4 regions of the Janthinobacterium darwini genome follow, and region 3 is predicted to be linked to each of the others. Evidence: predicted binding sites of a transcription regulator. Region 3 holds the regulator's gene; each other region holds the start of a gene.
What was found. Region 3 encodes FNR, which switches genes on or off when oxygen is low (the NO sensors DNR and NnrR bind a similar motif). Its sites were predicted from a motif close to TTGATNNNNATCAA; they were not measured.
Positions count from the first base shown of each region.

Region 1: a site for FNR is predicted at 1,259-1,272, ahead of cydD (thiol reductant ABC exporter subunit CydD). Genes of this name have one in related genera too.
Region 2: a site for FNR is predicted at 1,459-1,472, ahead of ACQ4WZ_RS19585 (glycine-rich domain-containing protein). Genes of this name have one in related genera too.
Region 4: a site for FNR is predicted at 1,813-1,826, ahead of ACQ4WZ_RS24445 (universal stress protein). Genes of this name have one in related genera too.

Region 1 is NZ_JBNYXX010000001.1:2,651,805-2,654,985, reverse strand. Features, by position in the region: tRNA gene ACQ4WZ_RS12190 (tRNA-Pro) at 36-112, shown strand; tRNA gene ACQ4WZ_RS12185 (tRNA-Arg) at 207-281, shown strand; gene ACQ4WZ_RS12180 (hypothetical protein) at 352-531, opposite strand; gene ACQ4WZ_RS12175 (GbsR/MarR family transcriptional regulator) at 641-1,219, opposite strand; gene cydD (thiol reductant ABC exporter subunit CydD) at 1,337-3,037, shown strand; gene ACQ4WZ_RS12165 (amino acid ABC transporter ATP-binding/permease protein) at 3,034-3,181, shown strand, end outside.
Region 2 is NZ_JBNYXX010000003.1:264,010-267,190, forward strand. Features, by position in the region: gene ACQ4WZ_RS19575 (hypothetical protein) at 1-56, shown strand, start outside; gene ACQ4WZ_RS19580 (hypothetical protein) at 299-538, shown strand; gene ACQ4WZ_RS19585 (glycine-rich domain-containing protein) at 626-1,342, opposite strand; gene ACQ4WZ_RS19590 (sensor histidine kinase) at 1,530-3,181, opposite strand, start outside.
Region 3 is NZ_JBNYXX010000004.1:348,689-351,869, reverse strand. Features, by position in the region: gene ccoG (cytochrome c oxidase accessory protein CcoG) at 1-603, shown strand, start outside; gene ACQ4WZ_RS22865 (FixH family protein) at 658-1,182, shown strand; gene fnr (fumarate/nitrate reduction transcriptional regulator Fnr) at 1,186-1,944, opposite strand; gene ACQ4WZ_RS22855 (response regulator) at 2,184-3,181, shown strand, end outside.
Region 4 is NZ_JBNYXX010000005.1:264,235-267,415, forward strand. Features, by position in the region: gene ACQ4WZ_RS24435 (hypothetical protein) at 1-1, opposite strand, end outside; gene mltA (murein transglycosylase A) at 78-1,280, shown strand; gene ACQ4WZ_RS24445 (universal stress protein) at 1,321-1,758, opposite strand; gene ACQ4WZ_RS24450 (MFS transporter) at 1,896-3,181, opposite strand, start outside.

The DNA of each region.
Region 1 (3,181 bases), on a different contig from region 3:
GACGAAATTGGGTGGGGGCGTTATTATCTTGTCTTCGGAGTGTGGCGCAGCCCGGTAGCGCACCTGGTTTGGGACCAGGGGGTCCAAGGTTCGAATCCTTGTACTCCGACCAAAGTCATAAGCGGGCTGTCAGAAATGACAGCCCGTTTTCTATTCCGCGCAGGCATTTCATTGCTAGCGCGCATGGATTAAAATACTGCACCTCTCCGCCCATCGTTCAACGGATAGGACAACGGTCTTCTAAACCGTGAATGGGGGTTCGATTCCCTCTGGGCGGACCAGTTTCATACTGGCCACGGCTTGCGCCATGCGGTGGCATCCTTCTCTCTTCCTGTCTATACGCACGCGGCCTTATGGCTGCGCAAACAGCACCACGCTCAGCAAATACAGCAGCGGCACCGCGCACAGCAGCGCAGACAATACGGACAATACTTTCTTGCTCGCCAGGCGTGCCAGGCGCAGCCTTTCACGCGCAGGCAAATGCTGGCGGATCAGGTCGCGCGCGCGTGGCTGGAATGGGGATTCATGCATGGAAGCTCCTTCGCAAGGGTGGCGGTGGTGCCAGCCAGCATAGCGAGAGAGGCATAAAGACGGTGTAAAGAGTCGGGCGCCGCGTGTATGCGGCGTGTAAACGCTGCGCTTATTTCTCGCTGTCGTCGGGACTCTTGCCAAACAGGCGGTCCTTGGCATTAAGCAGCTTTTGCACCTTGGCGCCCATTTTCATCAGTTGCGCCATCGATTCCGGCGACAGGCGCTGCAAGTCGTCGAACCAGGTGTTGGCCAGGTCGACCAGTTCATACATTTCGCGCATGCGCTCTTGCGCATACTGGTCCACGGGTTCCGTGGCCGGCGCCAGCAGCGATTCGCGCAGCACTGTCAGGGTGGGCGCCACTTCGCGGCGGCGGCGTTCGGCGGCCACCACGCGGAAGATTTGCCACACATCGCCCAGCGAGGAAAAATATTCGCGCCGGTCGCCGGGGATGCGCGACTGGCGAATCAAGCCCCAACCTTGCAATTCCTTCAAACCGATGCTGACGTTCGAGCGTGAAAAACTCAGGTGTTCCGCGATTTCGTCCGCGTGCAAAGGAAGCTCCGAGACAAACAACAAGGCGTACACTTGTCCCACCGTACGGTTAAAGCCCCAGCGGCTGCCCATCTCGCCGAAATGGCTGACAAAGGTCAGGATCAGCGGCGTCATGTGGATATTTTGAGTTTTCATAATTATCTGAATTTTTTCACGCCACACCCGCAGGGTCAATTGATTTATGTCATGTTTCGCAGTATTATACAAAAAATCGAATTTACAGAAAATTCTGAAAACTCAAAAAGTTTAGAGATGCCTTCCACGCCACTATCCTTGCCCCGCTTTATTCTTCCCCGTGTTGCCAGCCTGGCGCAAGGTGGTGCCGCCTTGCTGTGGCTGCCGCAAGCGGCCTTGCTGGCCTGGGCCGTGCAAGACATGCTCGACGGTGCGCCTTGGCGCGCGGCCCTGCTGCCGGCCGCTGGCGTGCTGCTGCTGGGCGTACTGCGCGCCGGCTGTGAAGCGTGGGGCGCGCGGCGCATGTATGCTGCGGCGCGCGAGCACCTGTCCAGCCTGCGCGGGCAAGTGGCGCAGGCGCTGGCGCGCCGTTCGCCGCTTGACCGCCAGCGCGCGCAGTCGGGCCAGGCGGCCAGCGTCATCGCCGAGCAGGCCGAAGCCATCGTGCCGTATCTGGTGCGCTACAAGCCCGCGCGCTGGAAGGTGATGCTTGTGCCCCTCGTGATCCTCGCCGTGGTGACGCCGCTGTCATGGATTGCCGCCTTGATCCTGCTCATCGCCGCGCCCCTGATTCCCGTCTTCATGGCCCTGGTGGGCATGGGCGCGCAAGCGGCCAGCCGCGCGCAGATGGTGGAAATGGGCAGCATGAACGCCTTTCTGCTGGACCGCCTGCGCGGTCTGGCCACCTTGCGCGCGCTCGATGCCGTCGACGCCACGGCCGCAAGGCTGGATGTCTCGTCGCAATCCGTGCGCCGGCGCACGATGGTGGTGCTGCGCATCGCCTTCCTGTCGTCCGCCGTGCTGGAATTGTTTTCCGCGCTGGGCGTGGCCATGGTGGCGGCGTTCATCGGTTTCTCCTTGTTGGGCAGCATCAATTTCGGTACCTGGGGTCGGGAACTGAGTCTGGGGCAGGGCTTGTTCATCTTGCTGCTGGCGCCCGCATTCTTCGAGCCGCTGCGCGAACTGGCCGCCGTCTGGCACGACAAGGCGGCCGGCGAAGCGGGCTTGGCCGGCTTGCACGACTTGGCGGGGGAGGGCGTGCCCTTGCCTGGCGCCGGGGTGGCAGTTGCTGCCGTTTCTGCCGCCGCCATGGCGGTGGCGCCACCTCCCGCCGTCGAGATCCATCAACTGCGCTTTGCCCACCCTGGCGAAGCGCCCGTGTTCGAGCAGTTCAAGCTGACTGTGCGCGCCGGCGAGCACGTGGCGCTGGTGGGCGCCAGCGGTGCCGGCAAGACCACCTTGCTGTCTTTGCTGGCCGGCTTGCTGCCCGTCAGCGGCGGCGAGATCCGCATCGGCGGCGTCCGGCTGAATGACAGCACCGTCAATACCTTGCGCCAGCGCATGGCCTGGATGGGCCAGCGTCCGCACGTGTTTGCCGCTTCCGTCAGCCAGAACGTGACCCTGGGCCGCGTTGGCGCAAATGCCGCGCACGTGACGCAGGCGCTGCACCTGGCCGATCTGGCCGCCGTGGCGCAGGCGCAGCCGGCCGTCATTCTCAGCGATGGCGGCCAGGGCTTGTCCGGCGGCGAAGCCGTGCGCCTGGCGCTGGCCCGCGTGGCCCTGCATCCGCACGCCGATTTGCTGCTGGTCGATGAACCGACGGCCCACCTGGACAGCGAAACGGCGGCACGCGTGACCGATGCCTTGCTGGAATTGGCCAAGGGCAAGACGATGATTGTCGCCACGCATGACCCCGTGCTGGCTGGCCGTTTGCAGCGCACGGTGCAGGTCGATGCGCAGGCGCAAGTGCAGGAGCATAAGGAAGAAGCGCGCGCATGAAAAATTCACTTGTAGCGAACCCTGTCCTGCGGCAATTGCTGCTGGCCCAGCCGGGCAAACTGATCGGTGGCGCCATGCTGGCGGCCCTGACGGCGGTGGCCGGCATGGCATTGCTGGGCCTGTCCGGCTGGTTCATTACGGCCA
Region 2 (3,181 bases), on a different contig from region 3:
CCCTCATGGCCATAGCTTGGCTCATGCACAGCGGTGTTCCTCATCGTAAAAATTGATGACTTGCAGCAAATTTTTCCGATTTGAGTTATCCTCTAGCACATTCCAAGTGCGTCAATTCTCTTCAATTATCACAATTTTGCTTTAAGTTACGCAAAAATCAACAATAGCGTGTATTATATTGTTTGTGGCTTAAAAGCCGCATAAGTGATGGCGCTTTTTAGTGTGTTTACCCTGAATTATTGCAGAAGAGACATTCGGTTTCTTTATGCATTAATACAACAAGTACGGATTTTTGATCATGTCTCTCAAACAAATTACTTCTTTGCCTACCTACAACCCGAATCGCGTCCTCGATGCGATCATCGACAAGCTGCAACTGAAAAACGATGCCGCCTTGTCGCGAGCTCTGGAAGTGGCGCCACCTGTTATCAGCAAGATTCGTCACAACACCTTGCCGATCGGCGCCACTATCCTCATCCGCATGCATGAAATCAGCGATTTCAGCATTCGTGAACTGCGCGAGTTGATGGCTGCCTAAGAGCGCCTGACAGACGGTAAACTGAGAGGTGCCGTCTGCGTAAGTCAGGCTTGCCGCGTGCGGCAGCCATAGCTGTTGTCTGCTTTTCTATTGCGGGTCGCGGTTCAGTACCGGACGATCGACATAGAAACGCCCCCTTTCCAGGCCAGTGGTGGACGACTTGACCACCGCTGCGGCCAGTGAGGCGGGCGCGCTGGAAAATGCGGTGTTGGCAGCCCCGGTCGCGCGGCCCGAATACGCCGTCGCCTGCACCGCCGCACTGGAAAACGCCGTTTGCACGGCCCGGCCCGAGTAGGCTGTCGCCTGCACTGCTGCACTGGAAAACGCCGCCTGCACCGCCCGGCCCGAGTAGGCTGTCTCCTGCACTGCCGCACTGGAAAACGCCGCTTGCACGGCCCGTCCCGAATACGCCGTTTCTGCGCGGATATAATCTTCCCCGAACGTTTGCTCATACAGCTGCTTCATGCGCTCGCCCACGCGCTGGTGCGCCGCTTCGTCATCTTCGCCGCGCAAGCCGATGTACGGAAAGTGATGCAGGAAATAACCGAAGACCTGTTCGCAGTCCGCTGCATATTTCAGCGTGTCGAGGATGTGGTAATGCCAGAAGGTATCGACGTCCATCAGCGGCGCCGTTTCTTCTTCCGGAAACTGTTTCATCAGGATCAGGAAGCGCCGGTATTCGAACTCCACCGCATTCGCCTTCTCCAGGCTCCATCCTTCGCCTGACTCCCTGTGCATCAGCTTGACTTTGATCGCGTCCAAATTTAAATCAGCAATTGCCTTGAAACTGTCGTTCGTATCCATGAATGTCCTTTGGTAAAGAGCGTTGTGGGAAATACGGTGCAACAAGGGAGAGTGGTGGGTGTGTCCTCCTTGCAAGTAGTCGAGGAATGCCTAGTCCTTGGCGGGCAGGTGCTAAGTTGTTCTACATCAATATTGCATTTAATGACAAAATACGCAAGCTGAGCTTGCTTCATGCGGGACGTGCCTGTCAGGCGTTGACCCGGCTGTCTTCCTGGTAGGGGAATGCAGTGGCGTCCGCACCCAGCGGCACGCTGACATGCACGCTCATGCCGGCACCGGGGCTGCTTTCTATGTAGAAAGTGCCTCCCAGTAGCTTGATGCGCTCCTCGATCCCCACCAGCCCAAATGAGCCCAGCTTGTTGCGTCCGTCGATGGCCGCGCCCACGCCGTTGTCGCTGACGCACATCGACACGGTATCGCGGCACTTTTCCAGCTTGACTTGCACGCGGCTGGCATTGGCGTGCTGGGAAATATTGCTGAGCGACTCTTGCAGGATACGGAACAGGGCCGTGGCGCACTGGTCGCTCAAATAAATATCGTGATGGCTTTCGCTCACTTCGCAGGCGATGCCCGTGCGCTGGCGAAATTGCGCCACCTGCCATTCGACGGCCGCATTCACGCCCAGGTCCAGCACGGTTGGACGCAAGTCGTTGATGATTTGCCGTACGCTTTTAATCGTAGCGTCGATCTGCTCCAGGGTCGATCTGGCGCGGGCGTTCAGGCGCGGGTGACGGCGCTGCGTGCGCGAGGCCAGCATGTCGGCATCGATGCGCAGCACCAGCAGGTTCTGTCCCAGGTCGTCGTGGATTTCGCGCGCGATGCGCTTGCGCTCTTCTTCCTTGATCTGGTCGGCGTGGGCTGCCAAGCGGCGCAGTTTCTGGTGCGACAGCTGCAGGCGGATCTGGCTGGCGCGCAATTCCTCCGTCATGCCCGTCGCCAGCTGGATGGCGCGCCGGCGCGACGACGCCAGGGTGTGAAACAGCATGTACAGCAGCATGGTGCTGGCAAAACCGGTCAGCAGGGCCAGCCACGGCAGGAAGGCGCCGAAGCGCGTGTACAGGTCGCTCTTGCGCACACTGAACAGCGCTTGCCACGCGCGGCCATTGTGGTCGATCAGCATCGTGCTGCTCAGATACCGCCCCGAGTTGCCGGGCAGCCACCATGGTGCACGCATGCCCCCCGTCGTGCTGTCGAAGATGGGGCGCATGTCGTGCGGCAAGTCCAGCTGTTCGCGCGCTTGCGGGCCGATATCGAACAGGGTCAGGCGGACATTGCGTACTGGCATGTCGGCCAGCGCGCTGCGCATCATCGTCACCAGATCGTAGCCGACGCCGACGGAACCCTGGTAGGCCGCGCGCCTTTGCCCCACCGTGCCAGTGGGCATGCCGAAGCGGTACACGGGCATGCGCATGGCCATGCCCGTCAGCTGCGGCCGCCCTTCCATCGGCACAGGCACGCCGGAATTGCTGATCTGCGCCGTATCGCGCGACTGTGCCAGTGCTTCGGCGATCAGGGGCCGCGAAGCGATGTCATAGCCATACTTTTCCGGGGCGCTGGCAATCGGTTCGAGGTATACCATCACGGAGTAATGGGGGCGCGGCCCGGGCGGATGGATGGCAAACGCCGGATAGCCATCGCGCCCGGGCGGATGGTCGTGCTGCATGGCCGCTTCGAAGGCGGGGCGCTGCGACTCGTCGAGTTCCCGGCTGTAATTGAGATTCATCACCCCCGGATAGTTCTGTTGCAAGTCCATGTTCGCCACGTAGCGGTGGAATTGCTCGCGGCTCACGTGTTCGTTGGCGTGGAACAGGCTAGCCGTGCCGCGCAGCAAGTTGGCAT
Region 3 (3,181 bases):
GTACAAGTGTGTCCGACCGGCATCGATATCCGCAACGGCCTGCAGTATGAATGCATCGGCTGCGCCGCCTGCGTCGACGCCTGCAACAGCGTGATGGACAAGGTCGACCGGCCGCGGGGACTGGTACGCTACAGTACCGACCATGCGATGGAAAACAACTTCAGTTCGAAGCAGATCCGCCAGCGCGCCATGCGCCCGCGCGTGCTGATCTACACTTCCATCCTGGCCCTGATCATCATCGCCGTGTGTACTTCGCTGGCCCTGCGCACGCCCCTGAAAATGGACGTGATCCGCGACCGCGGTTCGATGGGACGCGAAGTGGAAGACGGCATGATCGAAAACGTTTACCGCTTGCAGATCATGAACACCTCGGAGCAAACCCAGCATTTTAAAATCAGCGCTTCCGGCTTGCCGGGCCTGACCTTGCTGACGCGCGAAGAAGTGACCTTGCAGCCGACGGAAACGCTGGGCTGGCCGATCCGCCTGCGCGTGCCGCACGGCGTGGGCGAGAAGGGCTCGAACAAGATTGCGATCGAATTGCACTCGCTGGACGACCCATCGTTGCATGTGCGTGAAAGCGCGGTATTCATCGTACCGCGCTAATGTAGGAAGGCCAGTCCCCGGATGGGGATTGGCCGATTAAACAGGAGAAATATCATGTCCGACAGTCTCAAGCTGCAAGCCCCCGTTGCCCCGTGGTACAAGCATCGCTGGCCATGGCTGCTGATGATCGGTCCCGGCCTGTCCGTGGTCGTCGGCAGCTTCATGGGCTATATCGCGTTTACGCAGCCTGATGCGCTGGTGGTGGGCGATTACTACAAGCAGGGAAAGGCGATCAACCAGGACTTGCGGCGCGATACTGTCGCCAGCGACCTGGCGATGGATACCAGCCTGTCGTATGACGTGGCGTCAGCGCGCCTCAGTGGTTCCGTGCACAGCTTCGGCAAGGCTTACCAGGGTCCGCTGCAGCTGCATCTGGCGCATGCGACCTTGCCGGAAAAAGATATCAAGCTGCTGGTGCAGCCCGATGCGGCCGGCAACTTCTCGGTAGCGCTGCCGATGCTCGAGCGCAGCCGCTGGCAAGTGCTGGTGGAAAACGACAAACGCGAGTGGCGCCTGTCCGGCATCTGGACCTGGCCGCTGCAGCGCAGCATCGCGCTGCACGCGGATGAAGAGCTGTAAGACTTACTTGCAGACGTCCGTACCGGCCGTAATGGCCTTCAACTTGGCCGGCTGCAAGATCTCGATCTCGCGGTTGGAGACGCGCAGCCAGCCTTCCTTCTTGAATTTGGACAATAAGCGGCTGACGCTTTCGATGGTCAGGCCCAGGTAGTTGCCGATTTCCTCGCGCGACATGCGCAGCTGGAAATTGCTGCCCGAATAGCCGCGCGCCTCATAGCGCGAGGCCAGGTTGACGATGAAGGCGGCAAAGCGCTGCGTCGCCTGCATATTGCCCAGCAACAGCATGACGCTTTGCTCGCGCGTGATTTCCTGGCTCATCATCCGGTGGAAATGGCGCAGCAGGGTAGGCATACTGCCCAGCAATTGTTCCAGGCTGGAAAACGGGATTTCACACACTTCGCTATCTTCCAGCGCTACCGCATTACAGTGGTGGCGGTCGGCGCTGATGGCGTCCATGCCCAGCAGTTCTCCTGCCATCTGGAAGCCCGTCACCTGCTCTTCGCCACCCGGATTGATCTGGTACGTCTTGAAGTGCCCCAGGCGGATCGCGTACAGGTTCTGGAACGAGTCGCCGATGCGGAACAGCGAGGCGCCGCGCACGATCTTGCGGCGGCGGCCGATGATCTGATCCAGCCTGTCCATGTCGCCCACATCGAGGCCCATCGGCAGGCACAATTGATGCATGCTGCAGGTCGAGCATCGCGCACGCAACGCTTCCACGGTCACTGTGGGCAAGGTGGGAGTGAGGAGCGCTTCAGTCATGTCGGTACCTTTTAGAAAATGCAATACCGAGTTTACTGCATACACGGTTGCCGTGTGCCAATTTCACCCCAATTGCGCTGAATAAACGACGTTCTGACTTTAATTATATGGCAACATCGTCAAAAGCCCTTGCAGCGAGGGCAATTTGCGCGGCACCGCTTGCCAAGTTGATGTATTGATAGGAAAATTCCTGACAGCATTATCTGCCGCCTGTGCCGCCCGGTACTGAAAAGGAAATCATGAAGCCTCTCGGCATCAAAGCAAAAGTCGCCTTGGCCACCAGCCTGACCTCGATCGCCATGATCGCACTGGTCACCATGATCCAGTTGCAGCACATGCGCGCTGACTTCACGCGAGTACTGCTGAGCCAGCAATCTGCCCTGATCACCCGCACCGCCGCCGAGCTCGACGACAAGCTGGGCATGCTGCTGCAAATCGTCACCCTGACGGCCAGGCAGCAGCCGCCGGAATTGATCGCCCAACCCGCCAAGCTGCGCGAATACTATTCGCGCCGCTCGATGCTGGTGCTGTTCGACGACGTGCTGGTGCTCGATGCGCAAGGCGCCATCGTGGCCGACATGCCGCTGGTCACGGGCCGCGCCGGCATCAATGTTGCCGAGCGCGAGTATTTCCAGACCGTCCTGCGCACACGCCAGCCCATGATCACCGAGCCGATGCTGGGCAAATCGAGCGGCATGCCCATCGTGCAGATGGTGGCGCCCGTGCTCACCGCCGATGGCCAGGTGGCCGGTGTGGTGATCGGCGTGCTGCGCCTGTACAAGGACAACCTGCTGGGGCGCCTGCGCTCGGAAAAGATCGGCAAGAGCGGCTATTACTTCATTCTCACGCGCGGCGCCGTGCCGCGCTACGTGCTGCACCCCGATACCAGCCGTTTGCTGCAGCCGCGCCAGCCGAACGCCAACCTGACGACCACCCAGATGCTGAAGGACGATGGCGAAGGCAGCATGGTCAGCACCAACAGCCGCGGCATCACGGCCGTCAACAGCTTCAAGCGCCTGAAATCGGTGAACTGGCTGCTGGCCGCCTCGCTACCCATCGAGGACGCCTTCGAACCGTTTGATGGCGTGCTGTACCGGCTGGTGCTGTGGAGCATCCTCGCTTCGCTGCTGGCCGCTTTTGTTCTGGGCTGGGTTACCGTGCGCCTGCTGTCGCCGCTGGTGCGCCTGCGCGATACCCTGCTGGCCCTGCGCACCAGCGGCAGCCGCTTCACGCCCGT
Region 4 (3,181 bases), on a different contig from region 3:
TACGCACCCCTATGTTATTTACCCGCAGCTTAGTATTTACCCGCCGTCTACTGACACGCGGTAGTCTACCCGTTTCAATGGGCGCCGTCGCGCTTGCTTTGTCCGCATGCACCACGCCGCCCACGCCGTCCGCTGCCTCCAGCGGCAAGGCGCCCGCCATTGCTCCGACCGTCGTCAAGCCTGTACCTGCCAAACCGGCGGATGCCAAGGATGCCACGGATGTGGCGGCGCCCACTTTCGTGCCCGCCAAGTTTGCCGCCTTGCCAGGTTGGGCCCGCGACGACATGCGCGCCGCCTGGCCAGCGTTCATGGCTTCGTGCGGGGTGCTGGTGAAACGCCCGGACTGGAAGGAGTCGTGCACGATCGCGCGCCAGGTGAATGCGGATAGCGACAAGGCCATCCGCCTGTTCTTCGAGACCTTCTTTGTGCCCAATCAAGTCGTCACCGCCGATGGCGCCAGTACCGGTTTGGTGACCGGCTATTACGAACCGCTGCTGCACGGGGCGCGCAAGCGCGGCGGTCCATATCAGACACCGCTGTACAAGGTGCCCGACGATCTGGTCTCGGTCGATTTGTCCGGCGTATATCCGGAATTGAAGAATATGCGCTTGCGCGGCAAGCTGGTCGGCAAGAAGGTGATACCGTATGCGACCCGTGCCGACATCGAGCGCGCCACGTCCGTCACGGGTAAGGAATTGCTGTGGGTGGATGACGAAGTCGAAGCGTTCTTCCTGCAGGTGCAGGGTTCCGGGCGCGTGCAGCTGACCGATACGCAGGAAACCGTGCGCGTGGCGTACGCGGACCAGAACGGTCACCCGTACAAATCGATCGGACGTTACCTGGTCGACAAGGGCGAGCTGACGCTGAGCCAGGCGTCAGCGCAGGGCATCAAGGCGTGGATCGCCGGCCATCCCACGCGCAAAGATGAATTGTTCAACGCTAACCCGAGCTATGTCTTTTTCAAGGAAGAGCGCCTGCCCGATCCCAAAGTGGGACCGAAGGGCGCATTGGGCGTGCCGTTGACGCCGCAGCGTTCGGTCGCCATCGATTCGCGCTTCCTGCCGCTGGGTGCGCCCGTGTTCCTGTCCACCACGCAATCCAATAGCGAGATTCCCATGCAGCGCCTGGTGATGGCGCAGGATACGGGCGGCGCCATTCGCGGGCCCATCCGGGTCGATTACTTCTTTGGTTTCGGTGCGGAAGCGGCGGAGAATGCGGGCCGCATGAAGCAGAGCGGCGCCGTGTGGGTGTTGTTGCCGAAGCAGGCGCCGGCGCGCTGAGTTTGTCGCGGCGCCGGACGGGGATTGCGCTAGCGCAAGGTTAGCGCAGGACCATGACTGGCAGCTGTGTATGCGCCAGTACTTTTTGCGTTTCGCTGCCCACGAACAGCTTGTTCAAGCCTTTGCGGCCATGCGAGGCCATCAGGATGATGTCGCAATGGTAGGTTTGCGCCGCATTGACGATTTCCTCGTGTGGGCTTGGCGAGACGACGACTACGCCTTCGAAGGGCACGCCGACAGCGCGTGCCGCTTCGCCGATCTTGTCAACGGCGCGTTGCGATGATTCCTGCATTTGTTGCTCGTACAAACCGGCGTCGAGCACGATGCCGCCATCGGCCATCGGCGAGAACGGGAAGGGCTGCACCACGCTGATGGTAACCAGCTTGGCCTTGTTCAATTGAGCGAAGGCGAGGGCCGTCTCGGCGGCTTTGTCGGACAGCGGCGAACCGTCGGTGGGAAATAAGATGGTGTTAAACATGACGTGCTCCTAGAGTGATGTAAGACAGCTTATGGATTTACATCAATGAAAACCTTGATGTAAATCAAACCTCATAGGCTTTGGCATGAATAGTGTCGCCAAGGCAATCTTTCAGCAGTGTATGCCCGTTCGTCGCTTCAGGTGCGCACGCTACGCAGCGGCGTGCCCCACACCATGGCGATGGTCAGTGCAATGCCGCCTGCCGCGATGCACGCCAGGCCATTGCGCACGCCAAAGTGTTGCGCTACCCAGCCGGCAGCCAGCGCGCCCAGCGGCGCCGTCGCCACCGTCAGGAAACGCATGGTCGAGGTCATGCGGCCCAGCATGGGGTCGGGCGTGACCTTCTGGCGCAAGCCCAGGTAGGGAATAAAGAACAGCATCACGCCGCAATCAAAAAAGAACATCAGCACGGCATATGCCACGGCGCTGGCGGCTGTGCTGCCGAACAAGGCGGCGGGGATGGTGGGCGTCAGGGCAAAGCACACGGAGGTGGAAGCGAGTCCGATCAGGATGGTTCTGCCGGCGCCATAGCGGCGCGTCAGCGGCTTGACGATAAAGGCGCTAAGCAGTACGCCGGCGCCACCGAGCATCTGCGTCATGCCCAGCACGCCAGGACTCATGCCCAGGTCGCGCGTGGCGAACAGCACCGTCAAAGCCATGCTGGCGTAAAACAGGAAGTGCCAGATGCCGGCGCCCCAGGCCAGCGCGCGCAGCAGTGGTTCACGCCAGACAAACAGCAAGCCGTCAGCGATGTCGCGCAGGGCGTGCTTGTCGGACGGCGCGGGACGCGGGTCGCGCACGCTCATGGCGCGCAGGTTGCAGACCGAAACTAAATAGCCACAAGCCGTGCACAGGATGGCGACGGGCGCCGACAAGACCTGAACCAGCACGCCGGCCAGGCCGGGACCGATCAGGCGCGAAGCCGATTCGGTGGCGGCAAATTTCGACTGCGCATCGATCAAGCCATCGCGGCCCACCAAAAAGGTCAGGAAAACCTGTTCGGCGCCGCCACCGACAACAAAGCCCGTGCCGATGATGAATCCCACTATATATAACCACGGCATCGACAGCACGCCGCACCAGTAGGCGACCGCCACGCTGGCCAGGGCCAGGCCCGACATGCTTTCGCTGAGCAGCATGATGGGGTGCTTGCTGCGCCGGTCCAGCAGTACGCCGACGGGCAAGCCGAAGAGGGCGAACGGCAGCGCCTGCAGGGCGACCAGCACCCCCATCTGTTCCGGCGTCGCATGCAGTAGCAGCACCGCGCACAGGGGCAGGGCCAGCGAGGTGATCTGGGCGCCGAAGCAATTGAGGCCGTTGCTGAACCATAGGCGGCGAAAATTGACGCTGGCGACGCTGCCGTCGCCGCGCAGGTAGCGGGCGCAGTACTGGAAGAGGGAGGTGAAAATACGCTGCTCGGTAA